4 regions of the Aeromonas jandaei genome follow, and region 1 is predicted to be linked to each of the others. Evidence: predicted binding sites of a transcription regulator. Region 1 holds the regulator's gene; each other region holds the start of a gene.
What was found. The regulator sigma-54, encoded in region 1, starts transcription at its own class of promoters, with help from an activator protein. The targets are predictions, from matches to a motif close to TGGCACNGTTTTNGCTT.
Positions count from the first base shown of each region.

Region 2: the regulator sigma-54 is predicted to act here: its motif matches at 1,848-1,864, upstream of flhA (flagellar biosynthesis protein FlhA).
Region 3: the regulator sigma-54 is predicted to act here: its motif matches at 1,978-1,994, upstream of fliE (flagellar hook-basal body complex protein FliE).
Region 4: the regulator sigma-54 is predicted to act here: its motif matches at 1,438-1,454, upstream of flgB (flagellar basal body rod protein FlgB).

Region 1 is NZ_CP149571.1:488,141-491,581, forward strand. Features, by position in the region: gene rapZ (RNase adapter RapZ) at 1-602, opposite strand, end outside; gene ptsN (PTS IIA-like nitrogen regulatory protein PtsN) at 648-1,094, opposite strand; gene hpf (ribosome hibernation promoting factor) at 1,097-1,384, opposite strand; gene WE862_RS02460 (RNA polymerase factor sigma-54) at 1,406-2,845, opposite strand; gene lptB (LPS export ABC transporter ATP-binding protein) at 2,909-3,441, opposite strand, start outside.
Region 2 is NZ_CP149571.1:4,093,541-4,096,981, reverse strand. Features, by position in the region: gene fliR (flagellar biosynthetic protein FliR) at 1-670, shown strand, start outside; gene flhB (flagellar biosynthesis protein FlhB) at 663-1,793, shown strand; gene flhA (flagellar biosynthesis protein FlhA) at 1,901-3,441, shown strand, end outside.
Region 3 is NZ_CP149571.1:4,106,510-4,109,950, forward strand. Features, by position in the region: gene fliF (flagellar basal-body MS-ring/collar protein FliF) at 1-1,557, opposite strand, end outside; gene fliE (flagellar hook-basal body complex protein FliE) at 1,620-1,937, opposite strand; gene befA (beta cell expansion factor BefA) at 2,103-2,879, opposite strand; gene pyk (pyruvate kinase) at 3,090-3,441, opposite strand, start outside.
Region 4 is NZ_CP149571.1:2,438,077-2,441,517, forward strand. Features, by position in the region: gene WE862_RS11695 (chemotaxis protein CheV) at 1-389, shown strand, start outside; gene WE862_RS11700 (CheR family methyltransferase) at 407-1,231, shown strand; gene flgB (flagellar basal body rod protein FlgB) at 1,483-1,884, shown strand; gene flgC (flagellar basal body rod protein FlgC) at 1,884-2,303, shown strand; gene WE862_RS11715 (flagellar hook assembly protein FlgD) at 2,319-3,053, shown strand; gene flgE (flagellar hook protein FlgE) at 3,064-3,441, shown strand, end outside.

The DNA.
Region 1 (3,441 bases):
GTAAAAGGCTTGAGTTCCGGGATCCAGTGCGGGTTGGGCAGGAAGCGGGCATCGAACACGAAGTCGGCATCCTTGGGTATGCCGTACTTGAAGCCGAAAGATTCGAACACCAGCACCAGCTCGTTCTCTTTCTTGCCGAGCACCCGGGTCTTGATGAGCTCGCTCAGGTCGTGAATGCTGAGGTTGGTGGTATCGATGCGCAGGTCGGCAGTAGAGGAGAGCGGCGCCAGCAGGTGGGTCTCCTGACGGATCGCCTCATCCAGCGACAGCTTGTTGCGCGACAGGGGGTGCAGACGACGGCTCTCGCCATAGCGCTTGAGCAGGGTGCCGTTGTCGGCATCGAAGAAGAAGCTGGCAAATTCAACCCGCCCTTCGTTGCGAACCTGAGCCAGCAGATTCTCCAGTTTTTCCGGGTCACCGGGCAGGTTGCGCACGTCGATGCTGACCGCCAGCTTGTCGTACTGGCTCTCGACCGAGACGATCAGCTGGGGCAGCAGGTTGACCGGCAGGTTATCTACACAGTAGTAGCCCAAATCCTCCAGCACCCGCAGGGCTACCGTCTTGCCGGAGCCCGAACGTCCACTCACCACGATTAACTGCATCTTGTTCCCTCACGCCAAAACGGGTGTGTCATCAGGGCCTGCACATCAGGCCGAGGTCATGATCTGATAGAGCTCTTCGTCGCTGGTAGCCTGACGCAACTGGCGGCAGACCGCCTTGTCGCCCAGCTTGGAAGCCATCAGGGAAAGGGTCTTGAGATGCTGTTTGCACTCGCTCTCCGGTACCAGCAAGGCAAACAGCAGGTCAACCGGTTGATTGTCGATGGAGTCGAAAGGGATAGGTTCGGCAAAGGTCATCAGGATCGCAGTTGGCGGGAACTCATCGTCAATTCGACCGTGGGGGATCGCAATACCGGCACCGATCCCGGTACTACCCATTTTCTCGCGGGCCAGCAAGCATTCAAACAGCGCCTGGCGGGAGGTGCCGAGACGTTCGGCAGCCAGCTCGCTGATGATTTCAAGGGCGCGTTTCTTGCTGGTACATGGGACTGCACTCTTGGTGCAGTCCCGACTCAGTATGTGTTCAAGTTGCATAGTTATTTTTTATTTAACTTATCTTTGTGCTTGATGATCTGCCTGTCCAGCTTGTCGAGCAAGGTATCAATCGCGGCATACATATCGGCATGCTCGGAGTTGGCGAACACCTCGCCACCGCTGACATGCAGTTTGGCTTCGGCAATCTGGTTCAGTTTCTCTACGCTAAGCACCACATGCACGTTGTTGATGTGGTCAAAATGACGCTCGAGTTTGGCAAATTTGTTATTCACATAATCACGCAGAGCTTCGGTGATCTCGACATGGTGTCCGGTCAGGTTAATTTGCATAACATCATCCTTTTGTTTTGCCTAAACCAGGCGTTTGCGCTGATTGGAAGGTGGGATAAACAAGGATTCGCGATACTTAGCGATCGTGCGTCTAGCCACCATAATACCCTGTTCGGCCAGCAAATCCGCGATCTTGCTATCACTTAACGGTTTGGCAGGATTCTCTGCCGTCACCAGCTTTTTGATGAGCGCGCGAATTGCGGTCGATGAGCACTCTCCTCCTCCTTCGGTGTTCACATGGCTGGAGAAAAAAAACTTCAATTCGAAGATACCACGGGGGGTATGCATGTATTTCTGGGTGGTCACCCGGGAGATGGTCGACTCATGCATCTCCACCGCTTCGGCGATGTCGTTGAGCACCATCGGCTTCATTGCCTCTTCACCATACTCGAAAAAGCCCTGCTGCTGCTCGACAATACAGCTGGCTACTTTCAGCAGGGTATCGTTGCGGCTCTCAAGGCTCTTGATGAACCACTTGGCCTCCTGCAGGTGGGAGCGGATGAATTGGGTATCCGTGCTGCTGCGGGCGTTGCGGGCCATGGCGGCATAGGTCTCGTTGACCCGGATGCGCGGGGCAGAATCGGGGTTGAGCTCCACCACCCAGCGGTTCTGGCGCTTTACCACCGAAACATCGGGGATCACATACTGGGAGTCGCTCTGGATAATGCCATTGCCGGGGCGCGGCTCCAGCAGTTGGATCAGATCCAGCACCTCCTTGAGGTCGCTCTCCTTGAGGCGGGTTTTACGGGCCAGAGTGCGATAATCGCGGTTGCCGAGCAGATCCATGTGCTCGAGGATCACCTCTTTGGCTTCGTTGAGCCAAGGGGTCTCGGGGGCATACTGCTCCAGCTGGATAAGCAGGCACTCCTGCACCGAACGGGCGGCGATACCGACCGGGTCAAAATGCTGCACCCGCTTGAGGACAGCCTCCACCTCGTCGAGCTCGACCTCCACCTCGTCACTGCTGACGGCAGCCTGGATATCCTCCAGTGCAACGGTCAGATAACCAGACTCGTCGATGGCATCAATGATGGCGAGCGCGATGGCGGCATCGACATCGCTAAACGGAGTGAGCCGCATCTGCCACAGCAGATAGTCCTGCAGGTTTTCGGTGGTCTCGCCCTGATAGACACTGTCTTCACCGTCGTGGATCGGGCCTGCGCTCTGGGCAGTACCGGCGGAGTAAACCTCATCCCAAGTGGTATCTACCGGTAGCTCGTCCGGCATCTGCTCCTGAGCCATGGCATCGCTGGAGTCGAGTTGGCTGGCATCGACAGCCTCTTGCGGGGCAGTCTCCTGCACGTCGCTCTCTTCCTGCTCCAGCAGAGGATTGCTTTCGAGCGCTTGCTGAATTTCCTGCTGGAGTTCCAGAGAGGAGAGCTGGAGCAGACGAATCGCTTGTTGTAATTGCGGCGTCATGGTCAGGGACTGACCGAGACGCAACTGTAATGTCGGCTTCATCTACGTCGGGATATCCTTATGTTCAGCGAGGCACTGTCACAGAGAATGAAGGCTGCCCCCTTACTATAGACTGAATTGATCGCCCAAATAGACGCGCTTGACCTGTTCATCGGCGAGGATATCGGCCGGGGCACCCTCGGCAATCATCTGGCCGTGGCTGACGATATAAGCCTTCTCGCATACGTCCAGAGTCTCTCTGACGTTGTGGTCGGTAATCAAGACGCCAAGACCCCTATCTTTCAGGTGCTGGATGATCTTCTTGATGTCTATCACAGAAATCGGGTCAACCCCCGCGAAGGGTTCATCCAGCAGGATAAAGCGCGGTTCTGCTGCCAGCGCCCGGGCAATCTCGACCCGGCGCCGCTCACCACCGGAGAGGCTTTGCCCCAGGTTGTCGCGGATATGGGTGATGTTGAACTCTTCCAGCAGCTGCTGAACCTTGTCCTCCCGCTCTTCGCGACTCAGCTCCTTGCGCGTCTGCATCACCCCCATCAGGTTTTCATACACAGTGAGGCGGCGGAAAATTGAGGCTTCCTGCGGCAGGTAACCGATGCCGTTGCGGGCACGCACATGCATGGGCTGCAGGCTGATATCCT
Region 2 (3,441 bases), 950 kb from region 1:
TGGCTTGGCCCTTGCCATTACCTTTCTTGTTTCGCCTCTTTTACCCAAGATGCCACCCATCGAGCTCTTCTCCGTCGGCAGTTTTCTGGTGTTGGCCCAGCAGCTGTTGATTGGCATTGCGCTGGGACTGATGACCCAGTTTCTGATGGAGTGTTTCGTGATGGCGGGTCAGGTTATCGCCATGCAGACCAGCCTGGGTTTCGCCACTCTGGTCGATCCCATGAATGGCCAGTCAGCCCCTGTCGTCGGCCAGTTTTATCTGATGCTGGCGACACTGGTATTTCTGGCGCTCGATGGCCATCTGGTGATGCTGCGGCTGGTCATCCTCAGTTTTGAAACGCTGCCTGTCTCCGATAGTGGGCTCTCTCTGCCCGCCATCCGCACTCTCGCAGGTTTCCTTGGCGTGATGTACCAGGCCGCTCTGGTGATGGCGCTTTCTGCCATTGTTGCGCTGCTGCTTATCAATTTCGCTTTTGGTGTGATGACCAGGGCTGCTCCCCAGCTCAATATTTTCAGCATCGGTTTTGCCGTCAGCATGATGTCAGGTCTGCTGATCCTCTGGCTCACTATTGGCGGCTTTCTTGGCCATTTCGATACCATGTGGGAACGGGTACAGGAGGTTAGCTGCGAGCTGATCGATACCCAGTGTCTGGGGGGCGCCCATGGCTGATACCGATCAGGAACGTACCGAACAACCCACGGGCAAACGGCTGCAACAGGCCCGTGATAAAGGGCAGATTGCACGTTCAAAGGAGCTGGGTACCGCCAGTGTCCTGTTGGCAGGTGTGTTCGGATTGCTGATGCTCAAGGGATCGCTCGCCAATGCCATGGTGAAGGTGTTGACGACTGGCTTTACTCTGGACAGAGAGCAGGCTTTCGACCCCAACGCCATGCTTGCTATGGTGCCTGCATTGCTGGGGGAATTGCTCCTTCCGCTAGGTCAGCTCTTTGCGTTGGTTGCGATAGTCGCATTTATTGGCAACATCCTGATGGGAGGAATGAACTTTTCGACCGAGGCGATGACACCCAAGTTCAGCAAGTTGAGCCCGCTCAACGGCCTGAAGCGGATGTTCGGCGTGCAGTCCCTGATCGAATTGATCAAGTCGATCGCCAAAGTGGTCTTTATCACGCTGTTTGCCTGGTGGATGCTCTCAAGTCAGTTCAACCATCTGCTCAATCTCTCCATGGAGGGGTACCCCGGTGGCATCATAGATGCGCTCGAGCTCTTTCTCTGGATGCTGATAATTCTCTGTTGTTCCCTCCTGCCGATCGTGGCCATCGATGTGCCATTTCAGAAATGGAACCACATGCGTCAGCTCAAAATGACCAAACAGGAAGTGAAGGACGAATTCAAGGACAGTGAGGGCAAACCCGAGGTGAAAGGGCGGATCCGTCGTCTGCAGATGGAGATGGCTGCACGTCGGATGATGGGGGAGGTGCCGAAGGCGGATGTGGTGATCACCAACCCGACCCACTACTCGGTTGCCCTCAAATATGAGGCGGGCAAACCGGGCGCCGCACCCAAGGTCATCGCCAAGGGGACTGACGAGGTGGCGATGAAGATCAGGGAGATCGCCCGTGAGTACAATATTCCCATCATGCCCTCTCCCGAGTTAACTCGTGCCATCTACCACTCCACCGAACTTGGGCATGAGATCCCTGAGGGATTGTTTGCTGCTGTGGCTCAGGTTCTGGCCTATGTATTCCAGCTCAAGAAGTTCCGTCGTGGACACGGCCGTCGCCCGCAACCGCTGGCAAAAGATCTCCCGATCCCGCCTGAATATCGCAAATGACAAAGATCTGACGCAGTAAAAATAAAATGATTTAAAATCAATGAATTGAATTCTTGGCTTGATGTTTGCTTTAATCTGGAACCAGCGAGTAAAGATCGAGAAAAGCGATGGAATTCAAGGCAACATTGGGCCGCTTAAAAGAGTACAGATGGCTGCTGAGCAAAGGGGTCGGTACCCCGTTGCTGGTGCTGGCCTCTATGGGAATGGTGGTTTTGCCCATCCCGCCTCTGATGCTGGATATCCTCTTCTCCTTCAATATCGCGCTCTCCATCGTGGTCCTGCTGGTTGCCGTCTATACTCGCCGTCCTCTGGAATTTGCCGCTTTTCCTACCGTACTGCTTATTGCGACTCTGCTTCGTCTGGCACTTAACGTGGCCTCTACCCGGGTGGTCTTGCTGGAAGGCCACAACGGCAGTGCGGCTGCAGGGCACGTGATCGAAGCTTTTGGTAACGTGGTGATCGGCGGTAACTACGCGGTCGGCATCATCGTCTTCATGATCTTGATGATCATCAACTTTGTGGTGGTCACCAAGGGTGCTGGCCGTATCTCCGAGGTGAGTGCCCGCTTCACCCTGGACGCAATGCCGGGCAAACAGATGGCCATCGATGCCGACTTGAACGCCGGTCTTATCAATCAGGAAGAGGCTAAAAAGCGTCGTCAGGAGGTAACTCAGGAGGCTGATTTCTACGGATCCATGGACGGTGCGTCCAAATTCGTGAAAGGGGATGCGGTTGCGGGCATCATGATCCTCGGTATCAACATTCTGGGGGGCTTCATCATCGGTATGGCCCAACACCAGCTGACCTTGAGCGAATCTGCCCAGATTTACACCCTGCTGGCTATCGGTGACGGTCTGGTTGCCCAGATCCCCTCCCTGCTGCTCTCTATTGCTGCGGCTATCATAGTCACCCGGCAAAATACCGATCAGGATATGGGTACTGCGGTACTGGGACAGCTGTTCGACAATCCCAAGGCACTGATCATCTCATCCGGCATTTTGCTGATGATGGGGTTGGTACCCGGGATGCCGCACTTTGCTTTTCTGAGTCTCGGAGGCGTTGCTGCAGCTGGGGCATGGTGGCTGCTGCGCCGTGAGAAGCTGGCGGCTGCGCGTGCAGCCAAGGGCGAGTTGATGCCGGCAAATGCTGAGCAGCCTACCCATGAGCAAAAAGAGCTGAGCTGGGACGATGTGATGCCGGTCGATGTTATTGGTCTGGAAGTTGGCTATCAGCTCATTCCGCTGGTGGATCGCAATCAGGGGGGCGAGTTGCTCAACCGGATTAAAGGGGTTCGCAAGAAACTGTCCCAAGAGCTGGGTTTCCTGGTTCCGGCGGTACATATTCGTGACAATCTTGATTTGGCGCCCAATCAATATCGGATCACCTTGATGGGAGTCAGTACCGGCGAAGCCAATGTTTACCATGATAAGGAGATGGCCATTAACCCGGGTCAGGTCTTTGGTCAGGTGCAAGGGATTGCCGCGCGGGATCCCGCCTTTGGACTGGAAGCTGTCTGGGTTGCCAAGGATCAGGTCTCCCAGGCACAGACTCTGGGCTATACGGTGGTGGATACGGCGACAGTGGTTGCTACCCACCTTAGTCAGATCCTCACCAACCATGCCTCACTGCTGCTCGGTCACGATGAAGT
Region 3 (3,441 bases), 930 kb from region 1:
CTCTGCTTCGGCCTGAGCCGCCAGCAGACTCAACTCGTCGTCACCACCCAGCACAGTGTGGTTGTCGAAATCCAATTCGCCTTCCGGCTTGGCATCCGGATAGAGCAACCGCTTGAGCATGGGGCGAACCACGGTCACGATCAAGACGATAATAACCAGCACGGAGGCCGCGATGCGCACCGCACGCCAGAACCAGGGCTCATCATAGACAGGGGTGGCCGCCACGGCTTCAAGCTCGGGGCGGTTGAACGGGATGGCAACCACTTCCAGAGTATCGCCACGGGTCACATCAAAACCCAGGCCACCGCTCAACAGACGACGCAGGGTATCGAGCTCAGCCTGGCTGCGCGCCTCGCGAGTCACCTTGCCATCAGCGGCAGTCATCGACTTGTAATCGACCGCCACGGAGACGGTCATGCGGCGGATCCCCCCCATCTGGCGACGGGTATGGCTGACAGTGGTATCCAGCTCGAAGTTGCGGGTGGCCTCTTTGCGTGAACGGCCATTGGCAGCGGAGCTGCTCTCGCCGGCAGTCGCCTGCTCGGGAATAGTGGATGCTGCTGGCGGCTGGTTGCTGAGCGCCCCCGGCACACCGCCATTGCTGCTGCCGGAGCTGTTCTCTTCCAGCGTCATTTCGGAACGCACCGCCGGCAGATCCGGGTTGTAGGTTTTACGGGTCTGCTCCTGCTGGGAGAAGTCGAGGGAGAGATCCACTTCCGCCGTATAGTTGTCAGCCCCCAGTACCGGGATCAGAATGGCGTCAATTTTTTGTTTGTATTCGAGCTCCTGCTTCTGCTGCATCGCAAACTCTTTGCGAGTCTGGGCAGCAAGAGGATCTTGCGAGCCGGAGTTGAGCAGGCGGCCGTTCTGGTCGGTAACGGTGACACGAGTCGGTTCGAGGCCGTGGACTGCCGAGGCGACCATATCGACGATGGAGTCCACCTCGCCCTGACCAAGCGCAGCCCCTTTCAGATTGACGACCACGGTCGCACTGGGTTTACGTTCGTTGCGGGCAAAGACATTGTCTTTCGGGATGGCCAGCAGCACTTGGGCCTTGGCTACATTCTGGAACTGCTCGATAGCGCTTGCCAGCTGGCGCTCGCGGCTCAGCTTGAGGCGCTCCGCCTCCATCCGCTGGCTCACACCGAAGCTGGAGTCCTTGAGCAGGATATCTTCGCCGTCACTGCTGGCGTCGGTCACATTGGCCAGACCGGCACGGGTCAGCGCCAGCTTGATGTTGGGGTAGTTCTCGGCACTGACCAGCACGCTCTTGCCATCCACCTCGTAGGGGATCTTCTGCTGATCGAGGAAGTCGAGGGTTTTGACCAACTCCTGGGTGGTGTAGGTGCCGAGGGGACGCATGTCCGGCTCCTTGCCCCAGAGCAGGATAAACACGGCAATGGCCAGACAGATGGCAAGTCCCAGGATCAGGGTGATCTGGCGCAGTACATCGGTATTGGACAGAAAGCCCAGTGCCGAACTCTTCTGCTCATTCTCATCGAGGGCGGCAGTACCCTCATCGTTTAGCAGCAGATCGCCGTTTTGGTCAGTAGCCACGATTTATGTCCTTATTGCTGACATGTTCATGATGCCCGGTCGTCATGATTCGTTGAAATCCTTTATACCGGCATGTTCATGATGGTCTTGTAGGCATCGACCATCTTGTTGCGTACCTGTACCGTGGCCTCGAACGCGATGGAGGATTTCTGCCCGGCAATCATCACTTCGGCCAGATCCACTGACTTGTCACCCATATCGAAGCGGGTGCGCAGATCGTTGGCGGCGCCTTGCAATTCGTTGACGTTGCCCAATGCCTGTTGCAGCAGCAGGCCAAAGTCGGAGCTGACCTGATGGCCCGGCTGTGCCAGCGGGGTTGCACCGGCCTCTACCTTGAGTGCCTGCATCTCTTGCATCAGGCTGCTTGCACTAATTTCCATTTTTCCATCCCCAGACAAATCATTGACGCTGACAGCCAACAAGCAATTATGATGCCAAACAACTGAGCCAAGTCTGGACAAGGGTTACAGCGAGGGGAAAGCACTGCAACCCGATGAAGGGATAACGCCAGAGCAAAGAGAGGGTGAACCCTTTCTGAGGCTACCTTATTGGGTCAGATCCTTGTCGATCCAGTATTTGGATCCGGAGATATTGGCATCGAGCAGCAGCCCCTTCTCGCCAATCTGATAGATGGCCATGCCGCCGTTGTATTTGGCGGTCAGTTCAGCGCTCTCCTTGCCGGCCACCACGCCCACTTCGGAGGTGGCCTCCCAACCCTGGGTCACGAAGGCATCGAATCTGGCCTTGTCTTCAAACAGGATCACCTGCTGATAAAACTTGCCACCGATCCCGGCTGCAAGACCCGCACCAAACATCTTCATATAGGTGTGTTTGCCGGTTTTCCGATTAACAGCCACACCGGCCCCCTGATTGGTGTGAAGCATCAGGGAGAACTTGCGCGAGTCGAAGACGGCGTAACCATAAGCCTTGTCAAACAACAACTTGGCTGATGGTTGTTCATTGAAGAGATGTATCAGCGCAGTATCAGACATGGTGTTGAGCGCAATCCTTGCCTCTTGTGCCGTCTTGGGGTTGACCATTTCCGTGAGTTTTTTGTCGGCGACAACCAACCACTCCTTACCGGTCGCTATGCTCTTGTCAGTCCAGACACCAGCGGAATTGAACGCCTCCTCACCCCAGGTCGAAATAGAGGCCCAGCTCTTCTTGGAGAAATCGCTGACATCCTGCCACACCTCCTTGCCGGTTTCGCTCAACGCACTTCCGAGATCGGATGCCGCCGCCTTGAGCTTTGCCCAGTCGGCATAGCAGGGGGAGATAGCCAGACTCACGGCCAGACCCAGCAACCACTTGTGATTCTTCATCCTTTTGCTCCCATATGCTTCGGCTTCATGGCATTCACCTATCCGCGCGGGTCAGGGCAAACACCTTGGACAATCTTGCGCATTATCGGGATGGGCTCCGCCATAAGCAATCTTCGAGTCCATGCCCATAAGTGAGATATGTGCCCAACCGACATAAAAAAGGCTGCCCACCGAAGGTGGGCAGCCTTGATAGTCAGCAAGTCAAACCGCTTATTCGACCATCATCACCTTGCAGGTGTTGGTACTGCCAACGGTCTCCATCTTGTCACCGTGGGTCAGCAACACCATGTCACCGCTCTGCAGCAGACCTTTGGCTTTCAGGACATCCAGCGCATCGCGGCACACTTCATAGACCGGCTTGGTCTCGTCGCCGTCAAACAGCACAGGGGTAACGCCGCGGTAGAGGTTGGTCCAGGCCAGGGTCTTGTTATGCGGAGACATGGCAAAGATCGGCAAACCTGAGCTGATACGGGACATCAGCAGCGGGGTGGTACCGGATTCGGTCAGCGCCACAATCGCCTTGACCCCTTCCAGATGGTTGGCCGCATACATGGTCGACATG
Region 4 (3,441 bases), 1.9 Mb from region 1:
CCACTCTCGGACGCCCTGTGCTGGTAGCCGATGACTCATCGGTTGCTCGTAAACAGGTTCAGCGCGCACTTGAGGCAATCGGGGTTGAGTGTGTATTGGCAAAAGATGGTCGTGAAGCATTGAACATGCTGCTTGAGATGACCAAGAATGGTCCTATCAAGGAGCAGATTGCCCTCGTCATTTCGGATATCGAAATGCCGGAGATGGATGGTTACACCTTCACTGCCGAGATCCGCAATAATCCCAATCTCAAAGACTTGCATGTTATTCTGCACACATCCCTCAGTGGAGTATTCAACCAGGCAATGGTGCAGAAAGTGGGGGCCAACAATTTTATCGCCAAGTTCCAACCGGATGAATTGGCCAAGGCCGTACAAAACGCACTCTAATAAAGAAGAACAGCTGCATGAAGACACTTTCGGACGACTTATACAAACAGTTCAGCAATTTTCTGGCGGTACAGAGCGGAATCGTGCTGGGTGATAACAAACAGTATCTGGTGAAGAGCCGTCTTTCACCTTTGATGGCTCAGTTTGGCATCGAGAGTCTGTCTGACCTGGTTACCCGTGCAATGAGTGTGCGAGAGCGTGACCTGAAAATGGCAGTGGTAGATGCCATGACAACCAACGAGACACTCTGGTTTCGTGACACCTATCCGTTCCAGTTGCTGACTGACAAGATTTTCCCTGAACTGGGTAAAAGCGGCCGACCCGTCAAGATTTGGTCTGCAGCGTCATCTTCCGGGCAGGAGCCATACTCCATTGCCATGACGGCGCTGGAGCAGCAGATGAAAAAGCCCGGCACCTTGCCTGGTGGTGTACAGATCGTGGGGACGGATATTTCGACCACCATGCTCAACCAGTGCAAAGAGGGTGTCTACGACAGCCTTGCTTTGGCGCGGGGCTTGTCACCTGAGCGCAAGAAGATGTTCTTTGAACCATACGGTGACAATAAAATGCGGGTGGTGGAACGAGTCAGAAAATTGACCACGTTCCGTCCCTTGAATTTACTGGAAAGCTATAGCTTGCTCGGTAAATTTGACATTATTTTCTGTCGTAACGTGCTGATCTATTTTGCCCCAGAAGTGAAGTCAAAGATCCTCAACCAGTTTGCTGCAAGCCTCAATCCGGGAGGATATCTGATGCTGGGGGCATCGGAGTCACTGGCTGGTTTGACTGATCGATTCGAGATGATCCGTTGCAATCCGGGGATTGTTTACAAGGTGAAATAGGCCTTCAATCCGCACTCCAGCTGGATTGACAGAATAGCGGCAATATCACGCCAGAGGGAGGCACAATGCCTCCCTCTTTATTTATACCAGACATGCCAGAAGCCCTCTGTGCGTGGGTTCTCCATCGTCAGCCTGTTTATTGGCGCATTCCGTGCTTCCTGATGATGCAACCCTTTACTTGCGTACCTCTCATTACCTGTCTTTTGTGGCATAGCTCTTGCTTGGAAACAGTATCAAGCAGGAGGTGAGCTATGGCTCTTTCATTCGACAAGGCATTTGGTGTTCATCAATACACGCTGGGGGTTCGTGCCAAGCGTGCAGAAGTGCTTTCCAGCAATATTGCCAATGCCGATACCCCTGGCTACAAGGCCAGAGATATCGACTTTGCACAGGCATTGCAGGATGCGCAGCACCAACAACAGGGGTTTGGTCTGGCTACCACCAGCGAAAAACACTTTGCCTTGAATATGGATGCGCCCGGTTCGGTTCAATATCGCAACCCGTTGCAGCCTGATACCGGTGACGGCAATACGGTGGATGTGCAGCAGGAGCGCACAGAGTTCCTGCGTAACAGCCTTGAGTATCAGACCTCCCTTGAATTCATGAATAGCAAGATCAGCGGCCTGCTCAAGGCGCTGAAAGGAGAACAGTGATGAGTTTGTTCAAGGTCTTTGACATAGCCGGCTCGGCCATGAGCGCGCAGACCGTGCGGCTCAACACTGTTGCCAGCAATATGGCCAACGCAGATAGCGTCAGCTCCAGTGTGGAAAAAACTTACCATGCCCGGCGGCCAATTTTTGCCGCTCAGCTCGATCAGGCTATGTCGGATAATCAGGGCTCGGTTGGGGTTGAGGTGAAAGGGATTGTCGAGAGCAAGGCTCCATTGCTCAAGGAGTACAACCCCAATCATCCCATGGCGGACAAGGATGGCTTCATTTTCAAGCCGAACGTCAACATGGTTGAAGAGATGGCGGACATGATCAATGCCTCGCGCAGCTATCAAACGAACGTTCAGGTTGCAGACTCGGCCAAGAAAATGCTTCAGCAGACGCTGAATCTTGGCAAGTCCTGATAGGGGGAATGCAACATGGTTGATACAACCAACAGTGTGAACGGCATCAGCCGAACCACTAGTCAGACGACAGGCACGACAACTGCCCCCAAAAAGGAGCTGGATCAGGCAGCATTTTTGACGCTGCTGACCAAGCAACTTGCCTACCAGGATCCGTTCAAGCCGGTAGACAATGCGCAGATGCTCTCTCAAATGACCTCGATGTCGACATCTGAGGGCATCAGCAGTCTTTCTGCACAAATGAGCAATCTCAACACCCTGATGACCTCTAGTCAGGCGTTGCAGGCATCTGCGCTGGTTGGCCAGAATGTATTGCTGCCAAGCAACGTGGGTTATCTGGAAAAGGATGGTTCCATTTCCGGTGTCGTTGCTGTGGGTCTTGAGAACAAGTATTCGAACGTCAAGATTACGGTAGAAGATGAGAAGGGACAGGTTATCAAGGAGTTTTCCCTGGAAGGGGAGCAACGAGGTAACGTGGAATTTAGCTGGGATGGCAAAGATAAAGATGGCAACCCGGCAAAAGCAGGCAAGTACGTCATCAAGGCCAACGGGGCAATGGATGGCAAGTCGGAAAGTATCACTGCGTTTACTTATGGCAAGGTTGATAGCGTGGTCCTGGGGAACGGTTCAAATCCGACCCAGCTCAATTTGAGAGGACTGGGCACTACAACCCTGAACAGCATCCTGCAAATTTCGGGAAGCAACCAAAACCAGAAACCGTCAACGACCAAGTCGACAGCATCGATCTGAGGAGCAATATATGTCATTTAACAATGCCTTGAGCGGTGTCAATGCGGCACAGAAAGACTTGAACGTCACCGCCAACAACATTGCCAACGTCAACACCATGGGCTTTAAAGAGTCACGTGCTGAATTTGCTGATGTCTATGCCAACTCAATCTTTGTCAATGGAAAGACGCAGGTCGGTAATGGTGTCGCGACAGGCGCTGTTGCCCAGCAGTTCCATCAAGGGGCACTGCAATTTACCAATAATGCGCTGGATTTGGCGATCCAGGGTAACGGCTTTTTTGTCACTTCGGATGGTCTGACCAACCTAGATCGCACCTACACCCGTGCGGGGGCTTTCAAGCTCAATGAAAACAGCTATATGGTCAATAACCAAGGGGCCTATCTGCAG